One region of the Mesorhizobium sp. M8A.F.Ca.ET.057.01.1.1 genome, then DNA from elsewhere that is predicted to be linked to it. Evidence: riboswitches for the same ligand, from Rfam matches in the RefSeq annotation. Region 1 holds a riboswitch; each other region holds the start of a gene.
What was found. Region 1 has a riboswitch for thiamine pyrophosphate ahead of EJ077_RS10480 (YkoF family thiamine/hydroxymethylpyrimidine-binding protein). Riboswitches for the same ligand answer to the same signal wherever they lie in the genome.
Positions count from the first base shown of each region.

Region 1 (6,661 bases):
GCTGCGCCGGAAAATGCCGCTCGAAGCCGGCGAGCCCGAACTCGGCAAACAGCGGTGCGACACGCGCTCGCGCCGCCTTTCGCCTGACGCCTTGCACCTCGAGCCCGAGCGTCGTGTTGTCGAGGATGCGCCGCCACGGCATCAGCGCGTCGCGCTGCGGCATGAAGGCGAAATGCCTGCCATGATCGTCGAGCGGCGCGCCGTCGAAACACATCTCACCCTCGCCATGCTCGGCGCCGGTCAGAAGCTGGAACAGCGTCGACTTGCCGGCCCCGAAGGCCCAAGGATAGAGACGAATTCGCCGGCATCCACGCGCAGCGAAATGTCGGCGAGCACTTCCAGCCCGCCAAAGGCCTTGCGTATATGCCGCAATTCGAGCCGGCTCATGCTTGCGGGCCTTTTCCGGCGGCTTGCCTGCCGGCGGCTCTTTCCCAGGGCATGGCAAGTCGCTGCAGCACCACCGTCAGCCCGAATAGGACGAGGGTAAGGGCCGCGCTGACCCCGACGGCGGCGAGCACCAGGTCGGGACGGAAATTGTTTTTGGCGTTGAGCATGTAGATGCCCAGCCCTTTGGCCGCGCCCGCATATTCGGCGAAGATGGCGCCGACGACGGCATAGGTGATGGAGATCCTGAGGCCAGCGAAGAAATAAGGCAGCGCCGAGGGCAAGCGTGCCAAGATGAAGACCCGCCAGCGCCCTGCTCCCATGGCGCGCAGCATCTGGCCGATCTCGACCTCGGTAGCCTCGTAGCCCTGCACCAGAGCCACCAGCATCGGGAAGAAGGTGACCAGTGCCACCAGCATGATCTTGGGCATCAGCCCGAAACCGAACCAAAGCACCACCAATGGCGCGATGGCGACCAGCGGCAGGGTCTGGCTGACTATTAAGACAGGAAACAGCGCGCGCCGCAAAGGCTGGAAGAAGTCGACCAGCATCGACAGCGCGAAGGCGGCGCTGAGCGAGCAGGCAAAACCGATCAGCGTGGCGCGGATGGTGGGAATGGCGTTGTCGAGCAGCGCGTCACGATTGAGCATCGCCTGTTCGAAGACGCGCGAGGGCGCCGGCAGAACCGTCGGTTTGATGCCGGAATGGTTTGCGTAGAGTTCCCACGCCACGAGCACCAGGCCGATCGATATCACGGCCGGCGCTGCCTGGGCGAGGAAGCCCGCGAGCTGACGTGGGTTGGATGACGATAAAGCCACGAGAGGATGACCTTGACGGCGTTCGCGCGTCGGCGCGAACGGTTCAGACGGCAGTGGGACTGTTGGCCGAAACCGTGACGTCGAGGGTTACGTGGCCGGCGCCCGGTCCGAAGCGGCAGAAGGCTTCGTCGAGCGCCGAGAAGATCGCGCCGGCATCGCCGCGCAGCTTGGTGCAGAAATTCTTGGAGCGATCATAGACGCCAGACTGCTTCAGGAAATCGATGCAGCCATAGATCTCGTCCATATGGTCGTCCGTGCCCATCACATAGAGCGAGAACTGCGCCGCCGCTGGCTGGCCAGTGGCGGGCGCGCCGCGCACGGCGGAAATGGCGGCTTGCTTGCGCGGGCCGAGTGGCCCGGCAGGTCCGCCAAACGTGCCGGAGCGGCAGATCGGATCGTCCGGCTCACCTGGGCAACCACGCGAAATGGTGGCCGACAGCACGCAATGCTTACCGCTGCCAGACGCAGCCACGAAAAGGTCGCGCAGCGCCGGGAATAGCACCTCGGGGGCCCGACCAGCAAGGTCGAGATGTCGTCGGTCTCGATCCTGAGCTTGTCGCGATACGGATCGAGCGCGCCGAGCGCACCCAGGATGACGCCGACAAAATCGTCGGCCATGGGATATAGGGAAACCTGTGCGCCTGAAAACATCGCCCGCCTCGCTCCGCTGGTATTACCCAGATCAGCTTCTAGGGTCTGTGGGCTTGCCGCCCCCGTCTCAGCCCCGACCGTACGGAGCACCCCTGTGGATGGCGGCGTTAAAGCACCATTCGATCGGTTGGGGAAGCTGTTTTTTCAGCAAGCTGCGCCAAAAGCATTGCGCCAGCACAGACGCGACCGGGTGCTGGCGGCCCCGGAAATTTGTCGCGAGCCAGGCGCAACCAACAGCCCGACCATCACGCCGCGACATGAATTCCAACACGGACCAGAATTGCCCGACCAATCCGCAGGGCGCGCAGACGAATGCCAATGGCAACGCGACCGCGCCGACCGTGAACGACAAGAACTGCGGTAAGTAGTTTTCGCGGCGTGGAAAGCGGGGACGCAAGGTCCGCGCTTTCCGTCCGCATTGATTTCACTATCCGCCACGACCGGCCGGCGGCACCTCTGGCGCCGATTCGCTGGCCACTTTGCCAAACACTCTTATTTCGGGGCACGGTTTTCCGGCTTTTGGCTGTGCGAATGCGGCGTGCATTTTCATCAGCCGTTTGAGCAAGCGGCCATAGGTGAGGTATCGAACCCGGCCATTGGCAAGATCGAACTCCACCCTCCCCCATCGCCTGACCGGACCTTTTCCAGTTGGCGGACCCAGTCGCGCGATCTGAAAGGCCAACCGGACCTCGCGGCCGGCAACGTCCAGATAGATACCGGGATTGCCGCCCAGGACGTGCCACAATCGGGCAACGTGCTCGATCGACATGTCGGATGAAATCGCCATGTGGTTCCGCTCAAGTCGCGCCCAGACGAAATCACCGGTTGGCTGCCGCGTCCCGGACACCAAATCCTTGCAATAGGCTGGCGCCACCTCGCGCACCAACGCGCGCATCGCGGTCGCCACGCTGTCGGCCACATCCCGCCGCGTCGCCCAGTGTGCTTCCGAGAACGGCACCTGTCCGAGGATGTCGCCGTCATCGAAATTGGCGGACATCTTGTGCAATGTCACGCCGCCATGAACGGCATGCTGGCCGTCCGCGGCCAGGCGATGGAGAGGATGCGGACCCCGGTAGTTGGGCAGCAGCGCCGGATGAAAATTAAGCCCGCCCTTGGGAAAGAGGCCGAGCAGTTGTTGTGGGATCAAGGTCGGGAAAGCGTAGCAGATCAGTACATCCGCGGCGATGTCAGGCAATTGCCGGCCAAGCTCGTCCCAGTCGTAAGGCCGGCCGAATTCGATCAACTTCGCCGGCGTGTTGCCGAGATAGCGCCTGAGCAGAAGCCGGCGCCTCAGCCGGCGCCGAAAATTGCCGATGCTGAAGCCTCTGGATGGGTGCTGAAAGCCAGGCACGATGATCGCGCCAATACGGTTTCCCGCCTCGATCCACCCGGAAAGCAGGGGCCCGGTGTAAGCAGAAACATCCAGGATGAAAACTGCATTGAGCTGCCGGGGGCGGGCCACAGGCTCGGAAGAAATCATCTTTTCAGATCCGGCGGGGCCAGACATCGGCCGGCAATCCGGGCACCGGCACGGACCCGCCCGGACAGGACCAAAAGGCCGGCCGAGCCGTCAGCCTGATTTGGGAGAAAGCGGTCCTGCCGCGGCGACACTTGAGAGCCTTTCCCGCTTCACCAACACAGGCTTTTCGTAGAGCTCCTCATGTTCCCCCTGAAATCAATCAACCCGCGCAGTTGGTCAGCAACGCCGCGGACTGTCAACCGCCGGGCGGTTAACAGCCGCTATTGATAAGGGCTTGCGGCAATGGCGGGCGCTTATACCCACCCGCCGCAAAAGACTGATCCGCGAACCTTATGATACGGCCTTTTCACGAACCGGCAGTTTCCAACCCGGCCTGACGAAATGGCAGGTGTAGCCGTTGGGATACTTCTCCAGATAATCCTGGTGCTCGGGCTCGGCCTCCCAGAACGCTCCGGCCGGAGCGAGCTCGGTGAGAACCTTGCCGGGCCACAGGCCAGAGGCATCGACATCGGCGATGGTGTCCTCCGCCACACGCTTCTGCTCTTCACTGGTGTAGTAGATTGCCGAGCGATAGCTCATGCCGACATCGTTGCCCTGGCGGTTGCGCGTCGTCGGATCGTGGATCTGGAAGAAGAATTCCAGAAGCTGGCGGAAGCTGATTTTGGCCGGATCGAAGCTGATCTCGATGGCTTCGGCATGCGTGCCATGATTGCGATAGGTGGCATTCGGCACGTCGCCGCCGCTGTAGCCGACACGCGTGGCGAGGACGCCCGGCATGCGCCGGATCAGATCCTGCATGCCCCAAAAACAGCCGCCGGCAAGCACTGCACGTTCGCTCGAAGTCGCCATGTAACGTCTCCTCAAAAGGCAATTCCGGGAAAACTGTAGCGGCTTTCCCCGGGGAATTGCGCGACAACAAATTTGGATAGCCCCATAAATGGGCATTGTCGCCTGCTTCGTCCAGTCGGACGAGCGGCCATTCGGCAATACCGGTGAAAAGCGCCCCCTAAGGAACGGGGGGCACCTCAGATGCGCGGATGCCGAGTCCGGCTGCTGGCGGCGACCGGCAGATATCGGATACCAGGCGGAATGGCTGCAAAACTGATCGCCACAGGCGGCGCCTCGCGCGACCAGTTGAAAAGAACGGTCTTGACCGGAACGTTGTCCAACCATGCCCGCAGCCGCGACGGCACGTGAGGACCCGACCAAACCATCAGCATGCCATGGTCGCGCAACCGCTGCCTCGTGATCCAGGGCGCGAATCGCATATCGAGATCGGTGAAGATAGACGGCTTGTCATAGGCGTTGAGGCCTGCCAGCATGGCAAGATTGGTGTCGCCACCGACGATGTCGAGCCGGCCCGGCACCGCCGCGTGCCAGATTGCCTCGGCCTCGTCCGAGATCGGCCGAGCCGGCCAGCAGACGGCGTCCATCCGCCCGCGCACATTGCAATCCGTCCAGCGGATGGCCGCATAGGCGCCAGACGTGGCCACGATGCAGATGAAGGCGCAGATCGCCACCCGTCGCATCTCGACGGCGCCGAGCCGGTGACCGAGAAAGGCGAGCGCGACGACGCCGACAAGATTGTACATCGGCGCGCCCCAGGCCTCGCCGGTGCCGGTGAACAAAGAGGCGACCATGATCAGCGTCGCCGGCCCAAGTCCCATCCACGTGAGATAGACCAGCTTACCGCGCTCGACGGGGTCCTGCGGAGCCGGCGTGCGCCGCAGCAGCCCTGATATCGCCAGCACCAGGAGGAAGCCGGAAAACCCGGCCAGCTGGACACCGATATAGTAGAGGCGCGCACGGTGCTCGGTTACCCAGGCATCACGGTCGGCGAAATAGGTCAACGGCAGGAAATCGATGCGGTAGAGTGCGATGGCCAACGGCGCGGCGACCGTGAGACAAACCGCCAGGCCAAGCCACGGCCAGGGCGTAGCCAGCCGGCTGCGGGCGCGCGCGTCGGACAGCAGCCAGAGAGCGCCGAAGGCAAGCAGCAGGCCGGTGGAGAACTTGGCATAGAGCCCGACGCCCGACACCAGTCCGAGCGTCAGCCACCAGCCTGGCCCGCCACCACGGCCGGCGCGCCACAGCAGCCAGCAGATCGCGGCCCAGAACGGCATCTGCGCATAGTCGTGATTGAATTGCGGCGTCGGCCACCCGAAGAAATAGACCGATGGCATCAAAAGCACGGCGGCCAGCGCGCGGCGTTGTCCGAGCATGTCGCGGGCCAGCAGATAGACCAGGACGAAAGTGGCCGAGACCGTCAGTTGGGCCAGCAGATATTGCGGCCAGCGGAACGATCCGGTCAGGAGATGGCTGGCCTCGAGCAGCCAGCCGGGGAGCTGCGGGTGCTTGTAGGTCAAAAGCACCCATTCGCGGCCCCACATGAAGCCTTCCACGACATCGCCGGGCGGTGCGGGATCGATGAGTGTTGGCACCACGGTCCAGCACAGGGTCTGCACCAGACACAAAACTGCCAGCAAACCCCAGGGGTGACGAAGCAGGGCGGACCAGACCGACGACGAGTCCAGCGCCACTGCAGGCAGCCCTGCCGGCACCCAACGATCCATGGAGTCGTCAATTCCCGCCATGCGCGGCTTAAACCACATCGCCCGGTTTGCCGAACAGCCCCAACGTTAAAGCTTACAAAAAAGTATACTTGCAGGTCATTGCAAGACCAAGATTGAGCGGGAACTTCGGCGTCCCGTTGCCCTCACCGGGCAGAAAAGCCCGCACACCTGATCCCACCAGAAAATCCCGGATATTCGATGCGTCACCCGCATGCCGTCATCCACCACCGCGCGCTCGACTTCTGGCTGGCGCGCGCGGCGGTCCTCGTCATCATCTGCCTGCAGCTTCTGGTCATCAACGATCTTTCATTCGGTCCCCGCTGGCTGGCGCCGGCGCTGGAGGCCGCCCTGCTCATGCCTCTGTCCGTGGCCACCGCCTGGACGCAGGCCGCCACCCAGAAAGCGGTCGAGGAGGAGCACTGGTATCTGGTCGGCCGGTTTCGCGTCATGATCCGCCGGACGGCCCTGGTGATGACCGGCGTCGTCAGCGTCATGAATTGCGGTTCGCTGGTGCTCCTGGTGCGTGCCTTGCTGGCTGGCCATGCCGGTTCCAGCGGCCAGACGCTGCTGGTCGACGCGCTCAACATCTGGGTCACCAACGTGATCGTCTTTGCCCTGTGGTTCTGGAGCACCGACCGGGGCGGGCCTCCGACCTGCGGCCTCGTCAACCGCGCCCATTCCGATTTCCTGTTCCCGCAGATGACCTTGAACGACCGCGATATCCGCGACTGGCTGCCAGGCTTCGTCGACTATTT
Region 1 covers NZ_CP034454.1:2,256,460-2,263,120, reverse strand. The annotation lists partial or broken gene EJ077_RS10490 (ABC transporter ATP-binding protein) at 1-387, opposite strand, end outside; gene EJ077_RS10485 (ABC transporter permease) at 384-1,202, opposite strand; partial or broken gene EJ077_RS10480 (YkoF family thiamine/hydroxymethylpyrimidine-binding protein) at 1,246-1,853, opposite strand; TPP riboswitch at 1,844-1,957, opposite strand; gene EJ077_RS10475 (hypothetical protein) at 1,952-2,221, shown strand; gene EJ077_RS10470 (formyltransferase family protein) at 2,281-3,360, opposite strand; gene msrA (peptide-methionine (S)-S-oxide reductase MsrA) at 3,664-4,182, opposite strand; gene EJ077_RS10460 (glycosyltransferase family 39 protein) at 4,359-5,906, opposite strand; gene EJ077_RS10455 (hypothetical protein) at 6,105-6,661, shown strand, end outside.

Region 2 (6,661 bases), 1.6 Mb from region 1:
TCGACTTGATGCCGATGGCGTCCGCCTCCAGTTCCTGGTTGCGCGAGAACTGCGCCAGCCTGAGCTTGCCGCGGATCAGTGCTGCCTTGGCGGTCGGGCTGTCGCCGAGCACATCCGAGACGACCTTGGTCGCAAGGCCTTCCTCGGCCTCCAACTGCTGGCGCTGCAGGCCATGATTGGCGGTGACGTGTCCCATTTCATGCGCGATGACGGCGGCGAGCTCGGACGAATCATTGGCCAGCGCCAGGAGGCCGCGCGTGATGTAGAGATAGCCGCCCGGCAGCGCGAAGGCGTTGACGTTCGGCGAATTGAGGATGGTGATGCGATAGGTCTGGGTCGGGTTGGCCGATACCACGGTCAAATTGCCGACCACCTTGGCGACCATGCGTTCGAGCTTGGGATCGGAATATTCGCCACCATAGGTCGCCAGGATGCGCGGATGCTGCGCCTTGGCGAGTTCGGCAAGCTTGTTGTTGGCGGCGACATTGTCCACCGTGATCGGCTTGTCGGACGGCTGGAAGCCGGATTCCTGGACCTCCGGAGGCGTGAACATCTGGCAGCTCGCCAGCGCCACGGCAAAGCCAGCCAGCGCCAGGAAGCGCGCCAGCGGGTTTATTCGTAGCCTGTCAACGCCGATTGCCAGAATGGCCTCCTTTCAGGTCCTTGCGCATAATCATGCATGCGCAAAACAAACTGCTACAGCGTCCGTCACGCGCCCCTCGGGGCGGGCAGCAGATGCTGTAGGCAAATCACGGCCTGTGCCGGACGGTATCGAGCGGACCTAGCCACACTACTCCAGTCATGGCAAGCAAGCGCCACATCGCCTCGGGCCGGTTTGAGCGTAAATTATGTCCGCTTCCGGGCAATATCTCGTGATAAGGCATCCCCCGCACCCGCACCGATATAGCGCCGGAACGCCTCCGGACCAGCCCCGGCAAAGAAATCGTCCGCCGTGCCTGTGGCAGCGACGGCGCCATTGTCCAGAAACACCACTTTCTGGCCGATGCGGCGGGCATCCTGCGGCTGGTGCGTGACGAACAGAACCGTCATGCCACGCTCGGCATGAAGGCCGGCAACTAGGTCGAGCATATCGTCGCGCAAGGCGGGCCCAAGCGAGGCGAAGGGTTCGTCGAGCAGCAGCACCGGGCGGTCACGCACCAGCACGCGAGCCAGGGCGACGCGCTGGCGCTCACCGCCCGAAAGTTCGCGCGGCAGCCGCTTCTCCTTGCCGGCAAGACCGGTGCGCGCAAGGGCGCCCGCGATATCGGCGTGGTCGGCTTCGGTCAGCCGCAACGATGGCGAACGGCCGAGCCCGACATTCTGCTCGACGGAAAGATGCGCGAAAAGATTGTTCTCCTGAAACACCATGGACACCGGACGCACGGCCGGCGGCTCGCCGCTGACCTCGGCCTCGCCGATCAGCACGCGGCCGGATCTTGGCGTCTCGAACCCGGCCACAAGATTGAGCAGCGTGGACTTTCCCGAACCGCTCGGCCCCATGATGGCGGTGATTTGCGTCGCGGTGAACTCGACATCGAAGGCGAACAATGCCTCGCCATAACTGAACGAGACCTTGTCCAGCCGCACCGGAACCCCTTTGCGCTCAGCCGCCCCGTCAGACATCGCGGGCCATCCCCTTTCCCAGCCGGTCCGCTGCCAGCACCAGTGCCAGGCAGACAAGGGCCAGCAACAACGCCAGGCCGGCGGCGTCCTGCGTGCGGTAGCTGCCCATGCGCGCCAGGAGAAGGTAGGGCAAGGTCTGCACGGAATCGCTGCCGAACAGGGCGATGACGCCGAGATCGCCAAGCGACAGCGCCATGGCAAAGGCGAAGGCGGTGGCGAGCGGCCGCCGCAGCGACGGCCACTCGACCAGCCTCAGCCTTGCCCAGCCGGAAATGCCGAGCTGTGCGCAGAGCCGTTCGTGGCGCTCGCTTGCCGCATCATGGGCGGGGCGGATGGCGCGCAGCGCGAAAGGCATCGCCATGACAGCGTTGACGGTGACGACCATGAGCGGAGCGACGGCAAAGACGTCGCCGGCATGGCGCAGCAACAGGAACCAGCCGGCGCCGACGACGATCGGCGGCACGACCAGCACAAAGCCGGCGCCGGTATCGGTGGCGTGTTCGAGCAGTGTCATTGGGCCGGAGCGGCGGTTCAATGCCAGCGCCCTCCGCGCCATGGTCAATGCCAACGAGAGCATCACCGAAAGCAGCGCCGAAAGGAAGCCGAGCACGGCACTGGTGAGTGTCGCCTGCCGGACAGTGGCCTCGCCGGCCAGCCGGCCGAGATCGGCGCCCAATCCGGTCGCCACGGTCGCCGCCATCGGTCCCGCGACGAAGAGCAGCGCCAATCCGATGAGCAAGGCATTCAGCGCGGCTTCGGTGCCGTTGACGGAGAGATGGCGGCGCGGCGCGACCGGCAGGTTGGTGTCGCCGACGACATTGGCGCCGAGCCGCGTCAGCGCCAGCACCACGATGAAGGTCAAGGCGATCTGCAGCAATGTCAGCGCGACAGCCCTCGCGGGATCGAAATCGAAGCGCAGGGCCTGATAGATGCCGACTTCGAGCGTCGTCGCGGCCGGCCCGCCGCCAAGCGTCAGCACGATCGTGAAGGATGTGATGCAGAGCATGAAGACGAGCCCGGCGACGCCGGGCAAGGCGGCGCGCAGCGTCGGCCATTCGATCAACCGGAACGCCGGCCGCGCCGCCATGCCGAGTTGGCTCGCCAGCCGCCACTGGTCGGAGGGGATGGTTTGCAGCGCCTCGAGGAACAGGCGGGTGGCCAGCGGCAGGTTGAAGAAGACATGGGCGACGAGAATGCCGGAGAGGCCGTAGATGCCCGGCCAGCCCTGGCCGCCAACCCAGTTGAACAGGCCGGCGAAATAGCCGGCACGGCCATAGAGCGCCAGGATGCCGAGCGCAGCGACGATCGCCGGAAGCGCCAACGGCACGGCGAAGAGCTGCAGGATGAAGGCGCGGCCGAAAAACCGTGGATGCCGCGACAGCGCCCGCGCCACGAACAGGGCCGGCCCGACGGAGAGCAGGGTTGACAGGGCCGCCTGCCAGAGTGTGAAGCGCACGACGCGCAGCAGATAAGGATCGAAGGCCGCCCAGGCCCCGGAAAGGTCGTGTGCGCCTTCGACAAGCAGCCCGGCAAACGCGCCGCCGATCAGCAGCGCGATTGCCGCGAGCGCGGTGATGCCGGCGCCGACACGAGAATCCGTGGAATGCGCCGGCGCCATCTGCTTGCCTACTTGCTCATCACCGCCAGCCATTCATCCACCCAGGCCTTGCGGTTGGCGGCGACCTCATCCGGGCTGAACATCAGGGTCTTGGTCGGCTTGACCAGTTTGTCGAAGGCCGGGTTGAGCGGCTTGTCGGTCTTGCCGGCCGGGAACATCCAGTTGGTCTCGGGGATGGCGTCCTGGAATTTCGGTCCGGTCATGAAGGCCATGAATTTCTCCGCCAGCGGGTTCTTGGCGCCGGTCGTGGTGATGCCGGCGACCTCGATCTGCAGATACTCGCCCTCTTCGAAGGATGCCGCTTGGTAACGCTCGGTGTTCTCGGCGACCATGTGGTAGGCCGGCGAGGTGGTGTAGGACAGCACCATCGGCGCCTCGCCCTTGGTGAACAGGCCATAGGCCTCGCTCCAGCCCGGCGTCACGGTCAGCACCTTGGTCTTGAGCTTGGCCCAGGCTTCCGGCGCCTTGTCGCCATAGACCGACTTCACCCAGAGCAGCAGGCCGAGACCGGGCGTCGAGGTGCGCGGATCCTGGATGACGATCTTGTCGTCGGCGCTGCCCTCGACCAGCTCCTTCAAGCTTTTCGGCGGCGACTTCAGCTTCTGCGTATCGTAGACGACGGCGAAATAGCCATAGTCGAAGGGAACAAAAGTATCGTCGCTCCAGCCGCCCGGTACGTTGACATCGCTCACCGCGCCATGCGGCGCGAACAGGCCCGAGGCCTTGGCATCGGCGGTCAGATTGGTGTCGAGGCCGAGCACGATGTCAGCCTTGGTCGAAGCGCCTTCCAGCTTGACGCGGTTGAGCAGCGCCACTCCGTCGGCGACCGAGACGAATTCGACACCGCAGCCGCATTCGGCCTCGAATTCCTTCTTCACCACGGGACCTGGACCCCAGTCGGCGGTGAAGCTCTCATAGGTGTAGACCGTGAGCTTGTCCTTGGCCAAAGCCGGCCCGGACAGCGTCACTGCCGTGGCTGCGATGAGAGAATATAACAACGTGCGCATCGGCGCCTCCTTCGTTTGCGTTGAAAGGAATTGAGGCGTCGGACTGTCCGAAACGTCTAATCCCTCCGCCGGTACAAACCGGATCAGGTTCAGCGGGTTGGCGAGACTGCCTCTCAGCCGGTCCGCTAAATTCGCGTCCGGCACCCCGTTAGAGCGTTTCGACACATAGGCCCGGCGGGTGGGACACGCAAGTGGGAGTTTGCCGCCTTCCGTTTCCCGTGCCGGGCTGGTAAGGCGACGGGATATGAGCACATTCACCATCCTGCTTGGCGGCGATCTCCTCCGCACGCCCCGGCTCGACCGCCAGGTCGAAGGCTCGCGCGTGATCGCCGCCGACGCCGGCATCGGTCATGCGCGGATACTGGGCCTCGTGCCGGAATTGTGGGTCGGTGATTTCGATTCGGTTCCGGCCGATCTGCCCGCCCATCTCGCCGCCGTTCCCCGGCAAACCTTCCCGGCGGAAAAGGACAAGACCGACGGCGAACTGGCAATCGCGGCCGCACTGGAGCGCGGAGCGACCCGCCTTGTGCTGGTGGGCGCCTTCGGCGGCAAGCGCGCCGATCACGCCTTCCTGCATCTGGCGCTCGGCCTGCGGCTGGCCGAGGCCGGAACGGATGTGCTTTTGACCAGCGGCGCCCAGGAGGGTGTCCCCTTGCTCAACGGCGGGGCCAGCTTCGACTATGCCGACGGCACGCTATTTTCTATTCTCGGCTTTTCCGAACTCTCCGGCCTGACCGTCACCGGTGCCAAATGGCCGCTCGACAAGGTCAAGGTGGCTTTCGGATCGTCGCTGACCATTTCCAACGAGGTCAAGGGCCGCCTCGACATCGCGCTCGGCCACGGCCGCGCGCTGCTGCTCGCCCATCCCTATCCATTGCCCGAAAGCTGACATGGCCCCGCCTCTTCTCAATCTCGACGGGATAAGACTGACTTTTGGCGGCACGCCGCTGCTCGATGGCGCCGCCTTGACCGCGTCGGCCGGCGACAAGATCGCGCTGGTCGGCCGCAACGGGTCCGGCAAGTCGACGCTGCTCAAGATCGCCGCCGGCCTGATCGAACCGCAGGACGGCGAGGTGTTCCGGCAGCCTTCGGCAACGGTGCGTTATCTGCCGCAGATGCCCGACATGGACGGCTTCGCCAATGTGCGGGCCTATGTCGAAGCCGGGCTCGGCCCGGCCGACGATCCCTACCGCGCCAGCTATCTGATGGAGCATCTCGGCCTGTCGGGCGAGGAGCGGCCGGGAGACCTGTCCGGCGGCGAGGCCAGGCGCGCCGCCCTTGCCCGCGTCATGGCGCCGGAGCCCGACATTCTGCTACTTGATGAGCCGACTAACCATCTTGATCTGTCGGTCATCGAATGGCTGGAAGAAGAACTCGTCCGGACTTCCTCGGCGCTCATCGTCATCTCGCACGACCGCCGCTTCCTCGAACGTGTGTCGCGCGCCACAGTCTGGCTCGACCGTGGCCAGACCCGCCGGTTGGACAAGGGATTTGGCCATTTCGAGGAATGGCGCGACCTTGTGCTGGAGGAGGAAGAGCGTGAACAGCACAAGCTCGGTCGCCAGATCGTGCGCGAGGAGCACTGGCTCCGCTATGGCGTGACGGCCCGGCGCAAGCGCAACATGCGACGCCTCGGCGAACTGCAGACCATGCGCCAGCGCTTTCGCGGCCATCGCGGCGCGGAGGGCACCGCGACAATGGTCGCCAGCGACGCCGCCGAATCCGGCAAGCTGGTGATCGAAGCCAAGAACATCGAGAAGAGCTTCGGCGACCTCACCGTCGTCAAGGGGCTCTCGACCCGCATCCAGCGCGGCGACCGCGTCGGCCTCGTCGGACCGAACGGCGCTGGCAAGACGACGCTTCTGAAGATGCTGACCGGCGAATTGGCGCCGGACGCAGGTTCGGTACGGCTCGGCACCAATCTGGAGATCGCCACGCTCGACCAGAAGCGCGAAGCGGTCGACCCGCAGGAGACACTGGCGCAATATCTCACCGACGGGCGCGGCGAGAACCTCGTCATCAATGGCGAGCAGCGCCACGTTGTCTCCTACATGAAGGATTTTCTGTTCAAGCCGGAGCAAGCGCGCACGCCGGTGCGCGAGTTGTCCGGCGGCGAGCGGGCGCGGCTGATCCTGGCGCGCGTGCTGGCGCGCCCGGCGAACCTGCTGGTACTCGATGAGCCGACCAACGATCTCGACATGGAGACGCTGGAACTGCTGCAGGAACTGGTCGCCGGGTTCGCCGGCACCGTCATCCTGGTCAGCCATGATCGCGATTTCCTCGACCGCACCGTCACCAGCGTCATCGCGCCCGACGGTGGCGGCCGCTGGGTCGAATATGCCGGCGGCTATTCCGACATGCTGGCGCAGCGCGGCGGCACCCGGCTCGATGACCGCAAGGCGCGCGCCAAGGC
Region 2 covers NZ_CP034454.1:668,818-675,478, reverse strand. The annotation lists gene EJ077_RS03005 (M48 family metalloprotease) at 1-616, opposite strand, end outside; gene thiQ (thiamine ABC transporter ATP-binding protein) at 847-1,623, opposite strand; gene thiP (thiamine/thiamine pyrophosphate ABC transporter permease) at 1,616-3,241, opposite strand; gene thiB (thiamine ABC transporter substrate binding subunit) at 3,250-4,248, opposite strand; TPP riboswitch at 4,292-4,406, opposite strand; gene EJ077_RS02985 (thiamine diphosphokinase) at 4,493-5,137, shown strand; gene EJ077_RS02980 (ABC-F family ATP-binding cassette domain-containing protein) at 5,139-6,661, shown strand, end outside.
Region 2: it holds a riboswitch for thiamine pyrophosphate, as region 1 does, so the genes downstream of both, thiB (thiamine ABC transporter substrate binding subunit) here and EJ077_RS10480 (YkoF family thiamine/hydroxymethylpyrimidine-binding protein) in region 1, are expected to answer to the same signal.

Region 3 (6,661 bases), 2.1 Mb from region 1:
CGGGAGATCGCGAAGCGTGTCGAGGCCGAACTCGAGCAGGACGCTTTTGTCGTCACATAGGTGTAGGGAGCGCCGGGCGTCGGACTGCGCGGGTTCGACGCGATCAGGCCGGTGCCGCAGATGGCCGATCAGGTCGCGACTGATTACTTCCCGAAAACCGACGACAATTCGGCGCGGGTAATCGGCTGGAAGTGCCGATGCACATCAGCATCAGCACGTCCGACCACGTCAGGTCCACGGCACGCCCGCTGCTTCCGCAGGCGCGGATGGCATCGGCATAGGCCGGCCGTGTCAGGTGCTTCCAGCCGCCGGCGACAGCGACGAGGTCATAGGGCCGTCCGCGCAGCTCTCGGATGTCGTCGATGAGAAGGTCACGGGCGAGCTCGCGGGAGAGACTGCACCGCAAGCGCGTCCCGCGCGCGCGAACTGCTCGATCAACTGATCTCAGACGACGACGAATCTCGTCCAGATTCCAAAAGCGGTGGCCGCAGCGGCGCTTTGCGGGCTCGCGTTACCACAGATCGCAGAACTGTGATCTCGCCTTGTGCCCGAGACCGCAATCTGGGCTCGCGACGAAGCATATCGCTTGCGATCATCAAAGGACGCGTCGACGCCGTCGGTTGCCTTTTCCACCGCCGCCTCACACATCGTGTTGGGGCTGAAGAGCTACCTGCAAATCCTCGCAACGGGCGCGGCCGCATCCTTGATTTTACAAATTGACACGTCTTGGTTTTTAGAAAATGCCACGTGCGATGATGGCGCCAAAAAAAATGTCACGCGAGATGATCATGCCTGAGGTAAATGGTCCGCCAAAGTTGGGAAAGGTATACCGGTTGAATGGTGGATAGGTACGCCGGATAAAAAGGGCTTCGGGTTCCGGAAGACGAACTAATCGACGGATAGGCGCTGCTCGTGAGGGAAACTGCATGCGCATTACGGTTATGACCATCCAGGGATGTCGGATATGATCTTGAATAGTGACATTGCAGGCCAAAGAGCGGCCGAGAAGCTAGCAGAGGGCCTGAAATCGCAGGGCAAGCAGCAATACGAAGAAAGGTCGAGGGAACGCGAACGAGATGTGTCTCGTTAGGTCGCACGTTGCACCAGGGGTGCGTCGGAAGGCACTCCGCCGTGTCCTGAAGAGGTAGCCTGCACTTGAGAATAGCCACGGTGGTACCTTATTTTCGGCTGTGAAGCACACGAGACCCGCGACGTGAGACCCAGTTGCTCAATACCCAGTTGCTGGGTGAGCGTGCATGACTGCCAACGGAAGGTCTTGCACGCACCCTCGCGATCTTGAGCAATGGTCGCCATGACTTTCTTCTTGCAGGCTTTTGAGTGGCCCAGCCTGCAATCACCAGACCCCACCGACTCTAAAGAGCGTGGCAGACGGGATAGTCGAGGTTGCCCGGCACAATTACGCTCAAGGCTTGCGCCGCCCAGAGGACACGCTGAAAAGGCAGCATGGGCGCGCAAGCACGCCATTCACGAGAGGTTCGACATGAAGACTATGCAAGAAAAGACATTCCGGCATTCGTGCAAGCAGTTGTGGAGGCCGGCTGCAACATTTGCGCGATTGGCAACTTGGGATATGTCTTTGGCGATGCTGATTTGACGCCGGCGCAACGGAGGTCCGTCGAGCCACAGCTGCGCAGGATTGCTGAGATCTACGGCGAACGCGATCATCTCATGGACGAGATAGCTGTATATCTGCGGTCGATCGGACGCCATGTCGAGGTTGAGCCGAAGACAGGTGTTTCCTGATGGCCGCGATCGATCGCGTTCCGTAGTCGCCATTTCTATTGGGTAACGAGCAGCCGTCTTCCAACCTCTGAAACAAAAAAGAGGTGACCCCCAAAGGCCGCTCTCGAGACCGCAAGTCTGAGCCGCTAACGCATTGCGATAACCAGGCTGTCCGAACTGGGCGTCGATGCCTTCCTCGACCAGGTCGCGGTAGGCGGCGATCTCATCTACCGCATGCATAGCCAAGCCAGAGAAGTTTTCGGCAGCGGAATTCTCGGTCGCTTCCCCTTTTATGACTAGAGGGTGCGGCCGATCCGGCCGCGACGATCTCGCAGGGATTGCCATATACGGCAACACGAACACCGGCGGATCAATACTCGGATAATGGCGGCCGGCTATGTAGCGATCGATCGCGCACCAACATATCAATGCAATAGCTTAGTTGCTTTCAAAGGCGGGTCTCTACGAACTGCAAGCAAGCTAAACGATTGCGTCAACTCTTCCTCGCAGAGCGAAAACTCCGCGCCCACGCGATTTCTCTGCTGGAACAGCGGCACATCCTCAGCGCCAGGACACGGCCGCCGCCGTCGGGTTTTACGAAGCCGGTGATTGCATAAGTTGCCCGCAAGATATCATTGGTATCGGGAACGCCGCCGATGCCGCATCCTGAATAGAGCGGCCGCTTGCACCTGCCAGCCCGACGACCAGATCATATCTGCAACTCCATCTACCTGGACGTGGTGCAAATCACCTCGCTGAAGCCGCAAATCGTCGCCTTCGACCAGGATAACCACATCCGTGACCGCCTGAGCTACTCGGTCGATCTCGACGCACATGGCCGATACAGTTTTTCCATCCTTCACGAAGCGAATGAGACTTTGGCCATTCCAGCCCTGGTCTACGGGGCGTGACTTGTCCCCGATGCATGCGCGAGCTCTCCGCTCGGCCGGCCGCCGGACGTCGCCACCGGCCGAAGGCGCCCGAAGGCGCCCGAAGGCGCTTGACAAAGCAGCACCGGCCCATTCAACTTGAGGCATTCACCAGGGGAGTCCCGGTAAGGGGCTGAGATACTGCTGGCTTTCGCGGCGCAGTGACCCGTTGAACCTGATCCAGTTCATACTGGCGTAGGGACGGTGCAAGCGCTTTGCGGGAGTTTACGCCCGAGGTCCTGCTGCAGCAGGTCTACAGAAGCGTCTTTTCATCCTTCCGGCACAGAACTGGGTCTCCAATGCATGAGCAAAGGAGCCTCACGATGAATGCCCTCACCCCCGCCGTGTCGACGGGACCACTGCCCGCCTCGCGGAAAATCCACAAGCCCGGCGTCCTCTACCCGCAGATCAGGGTGCCGATGCGCGAGATTTCCGTCCATCCGACGGCCGGCGAACCGCCCGTCACCGTCTACGATCCGTCCGGCCCCTACACCGATCCATCAGTCCAAACCAGCATCGAAAAAGGCCTTGCCCGGCTTCGCCACGAATGGGTCACGGCGCGTTGCGATGTCGAAGCCTATGACGGCCGCCACGTCCGGCCGGAAGACAATGGATTCGCCACCGGCGAGCGCCTGACACCGGAATTTCCGATACGCAATCGGCCGCTCAAGGCCAAGCAGGGCAAGGCGGTGACCCAACTTGCCTATGCGCGCGCCGGCATCATCACGCCAGAAATGGAGTTCGTAGCCATCCGCGAGAATCTCGGCCGCGAGGTGATGCGCGGCAAGCTGCAACGCGACGGCGAAGCCTTCGGCGCGGCGATCCCAGATTTCGTCACACCCGAATTCGTGCGCGACGAGGTGGCGCGCGGACGCGCAATCATTCCCGCCAACATCAATCATCCCGAGAGCGAACCGATGATCATCGGGCGAAATTTCCTGGTGAAGATCAACGCCAACATCGGTAACTCGGCTGTCACATCGTCGATGGCCGAAGAGGTCGAAAAGATGGTGTGGGCGATCCGCTGGGGCGCCGATACGGTGATGGACCTGTCGACCGGCCGCAACATCCACAACATCCGCGACTGGATCGTGCGCAATGCACCGGTGCCGATCGGCACGGTGCCGCTCTATCAGGCGCTCGAAAAGGTCGGCGGCATCGCCGAGGACCTCAACTGGGAGGTCTATCGCGACACGCTGATCGAGCAGGCCGAGCAAGGCGTCGACTATTTCACCATCCACGCCGGCGTGCGGCTGCACTACATACCGCTGACCGTCGACCGGGTCACGGGCATCGTCTCGCGCGGCGGCTCGATCATGGCCAAATGGTGCCTGCACCATCACCGGGAGAGCTTCCTCTACGAGCATTTCGAGGAGATCTGCGACATCGCCAGAGCCTATGACGTTTCCTTCTCGCTCGGCGACGGCCTTCGTCCCGGTTCAATCGCCGATGCGAACGACGCGGCGCAATTCGCCGAACTGGAAACACTTGGAGAACTCACCAAGATTGCCTGGGCAAAGGACTGCCAGGTGATGATCGAAGGCCCGGGCCATGTCCCCATGCACAAGATCAGGCAGAACATGGACAAGCAGCTCGCAGTGTGCGGTGAGGCGCCGTTCTACACGTTGGGGCCGCTGACGACCGACATCGCGCCGGGCTATGACCACATCACCTCAGGGATAGGTGCCGCCATGATAGGCTGGTTCGGCACCGCAATGCTTTGCTACGTCACGCCGAAAGAGCATCTCGGCCTTCCCGACCGCAACGACGTCAAGATTGGGGTGATCACTTACAAGATAGCCGCCCATGCAGCCGATCTGGCGAAGGGCCATCCGGCAGCGAAAACCAGGGATGATGCCCTTTCGCGCGCGCGCTTCGAGTTCCGCTGGGAGGACCAGTTCAACCTGTCGCTCGACCCCGAAACCGCACGGTCCTTCCACGACCAGACCTTGCCCAAGGAGGCGCACAAGCTGGCACATTTCTGTTCGATGTGCGGGCCGAAATTCTGCTCCATGCGCATTTCCCACGACATCCGTGCCGAGGCTCAGAAGGAAGGCATGGCGGCAATGGCGGCAAAATACCGGGAGGGCGGCGATCTCTACATGCCGGCGGACGAGACTGGCGTACCGGTCGTGCCGGAGGCTCCCAAACCATCATGAGGGTGCTCGTCAAAGGGGCCGGCGTTGCCGGCCTCACCGTCGCTTTCGAACTCGCCGCCCGCGGCGCGACGGTCACAGTCGCCGAGATGCGGCATGGCCTTGGCGGCAACGCGTCGTGGTTCGCCGGCGGCATGCTGGCGCCATGGTGCGAGCGCGAAAGCGCGGAGCAGCCGGTGCTGGATCTCGGACGCGACGCTGCCGACTGGTGGGATGCGGTGCTGTCGGGTCAGGTGACACGGGCCGGGACATTGGTCGTGGCCGCGACGCGTGATGCCGGTGAGCTTGACCGGTTCGCCAGTCGCACGTCAGGGCATAGGCGCGTCGATGAAAACGAAATTGCGCTCCTGGAACCCGACCTCGCCGGCCGCTTCCGGCGTGGATTGCTCTTCCCCAACGAGGCTCACCTCGACCCACGCCAGGCGATGGCGGCACTTCATGACAACCTTGCGACCATGGGTGTCAAATTCCACTTCGGCTGCGACGCCCGGCCTGTTTCGGGTTTCGCCCGTCAGATAGACTGCATGGGAATGGCAGCGGCCGATGACAGGCTGCGCGGTGTTCGCGGCGAAATGCTGATCCTTCGCACGCCTGATGTCTCGCTGTCGCGGCCGGTCCGTTTGCTTCATCCACGCTTTCCGCTTTATGCCGTGCCGCGCACCGATCACCGTTTCATGATCGGAGCGACGATGATTGAAAGCCAGAGCGCCGGACCGGTGACGGCGCGTTCCATGATGGAGCTGCTGGGCGCCGCCCATGCCCTCCATCCGGCCTTTGGTGAGGCCGAGATCGTTGAAACCGGTGTGGGTGTCCGTCCGGCATTTCCCGACAATTTGCCACGCGTCGAAACAGACGGTGAGATCATCGCGATCAACGGTCTTTATCGTCACGGTTTTCTCCTCGCCCCCGCCATGGCGCGCCAGGCTGCCGGCCTGGTTTTCAGTCAAGACAGAACCAAGGAGCATGCTCATGAAACTGATGGTCAACGGCGAGGCGCGTGAGATTGCCGCCACCACGCTGGCCGAGTTGCTTGCCGCGCTCGACTATGAGGGCGATTGGCTCGCCACCGCCGTCAACGGCGACCTCGTGCACAAAGCCAACCGCACGGAGTTCCAGTTGAGCGACGGCGACCGGATCGAAATCCTCTCGCCCATGCAGGGCGGCTAGCATGTTGGAGCTTTATGGAACCGAGCTTTCGTCGCGCCTGCTTCTCGGCACCGCTCAATATCCTTCGCCGGCCATCCTTGCCGATGCAGTCAAGGCGTCGGGCACGTCGGTGGTGACCGTCTCGTTGCGGCGTGAGATGGCGGGCGGTAGAGCCGGCGAACAATTCTGGTCGTTGATCCGCTCGCTGGGCGCCAGAATCCTGCCCAATACCGCCGGCTGCCTCTCCGTCAAGGAAGCCGTCACCACCGCGAAAATGGCGCGCGAGGTCTTCGGCACCAACTGGATCAAGCTCGAAGTGATCGGCAATCACGACACGCTACAGCCGGATGTGTTCGGTCTGGTTGAAGCCGCCCGCATCCTGTGCGAGGACGGCTTTGCGGTATTCCCCTATACCACCGACGATCTCGTTGTCGCCGAGCGGCTGCTGGAAACGGGCTGCAAGGTCCTGATGCCGTGGTGCGCACCGATCGGTTCCGCCTTGGGACCGGTCAACATGACGGCGCTGCGCTCGATGCGCGGATATTTCCCTGGCGTCCCGCTGATTGTGGATGCGGGGCTCGGACGGCCGTCGCACGCGGCCACCGTCATGGAACTCGGCTTTGACGCCGTGCTCCTGAACACAGCGGTCGCCAAGGCGGCATATCCGGTCGGCATGGCGCGTGCTTT
Region 3 covers NZ_CP034454.1:166,162-172,822, reverse strand. The annotation lists partial or broken gene EJ077_RS31690 (SMC-Scp complex subunit ScpB) at 1-406, opposite strand, end outside; gene EJ077_RS00805 (hypothetical protein) at 545-796, shown strand; gene EJ077_RS00800 (hypothetical protein) at 1,465-1,764, shown strand; gene EJ077_RS00795 (hypothetical protein) at 2,427-2,654, shown strand; TPP riboswitch at 2,776-2,892, shown strand; gene thiC (phosphomethylpyrimidine synthase ThiC) at 2,996-4,831, shown strand; gene thiO (glycine oxidase ThiO) at 4,828-5,829, shown strand; gene thiS (sulfur carrier protein ThiS) at 5,798-5,995, shown strand; gene EJ077_RS00775 (thiazole synthase) at 5,997-6,661, shown strand, end outside.
Region 3: it holds a riboswitch for thiamine pyrophosphate, as region 1 does, so the genes downstream of both, thiC (phosphomethylpyrimidine synthase ThiC) here and EJ077_RS10480 (YkoF family thiamine/hydroxymethylpyrimidine-binding protein) in region 1, are expected to answer to the same signal.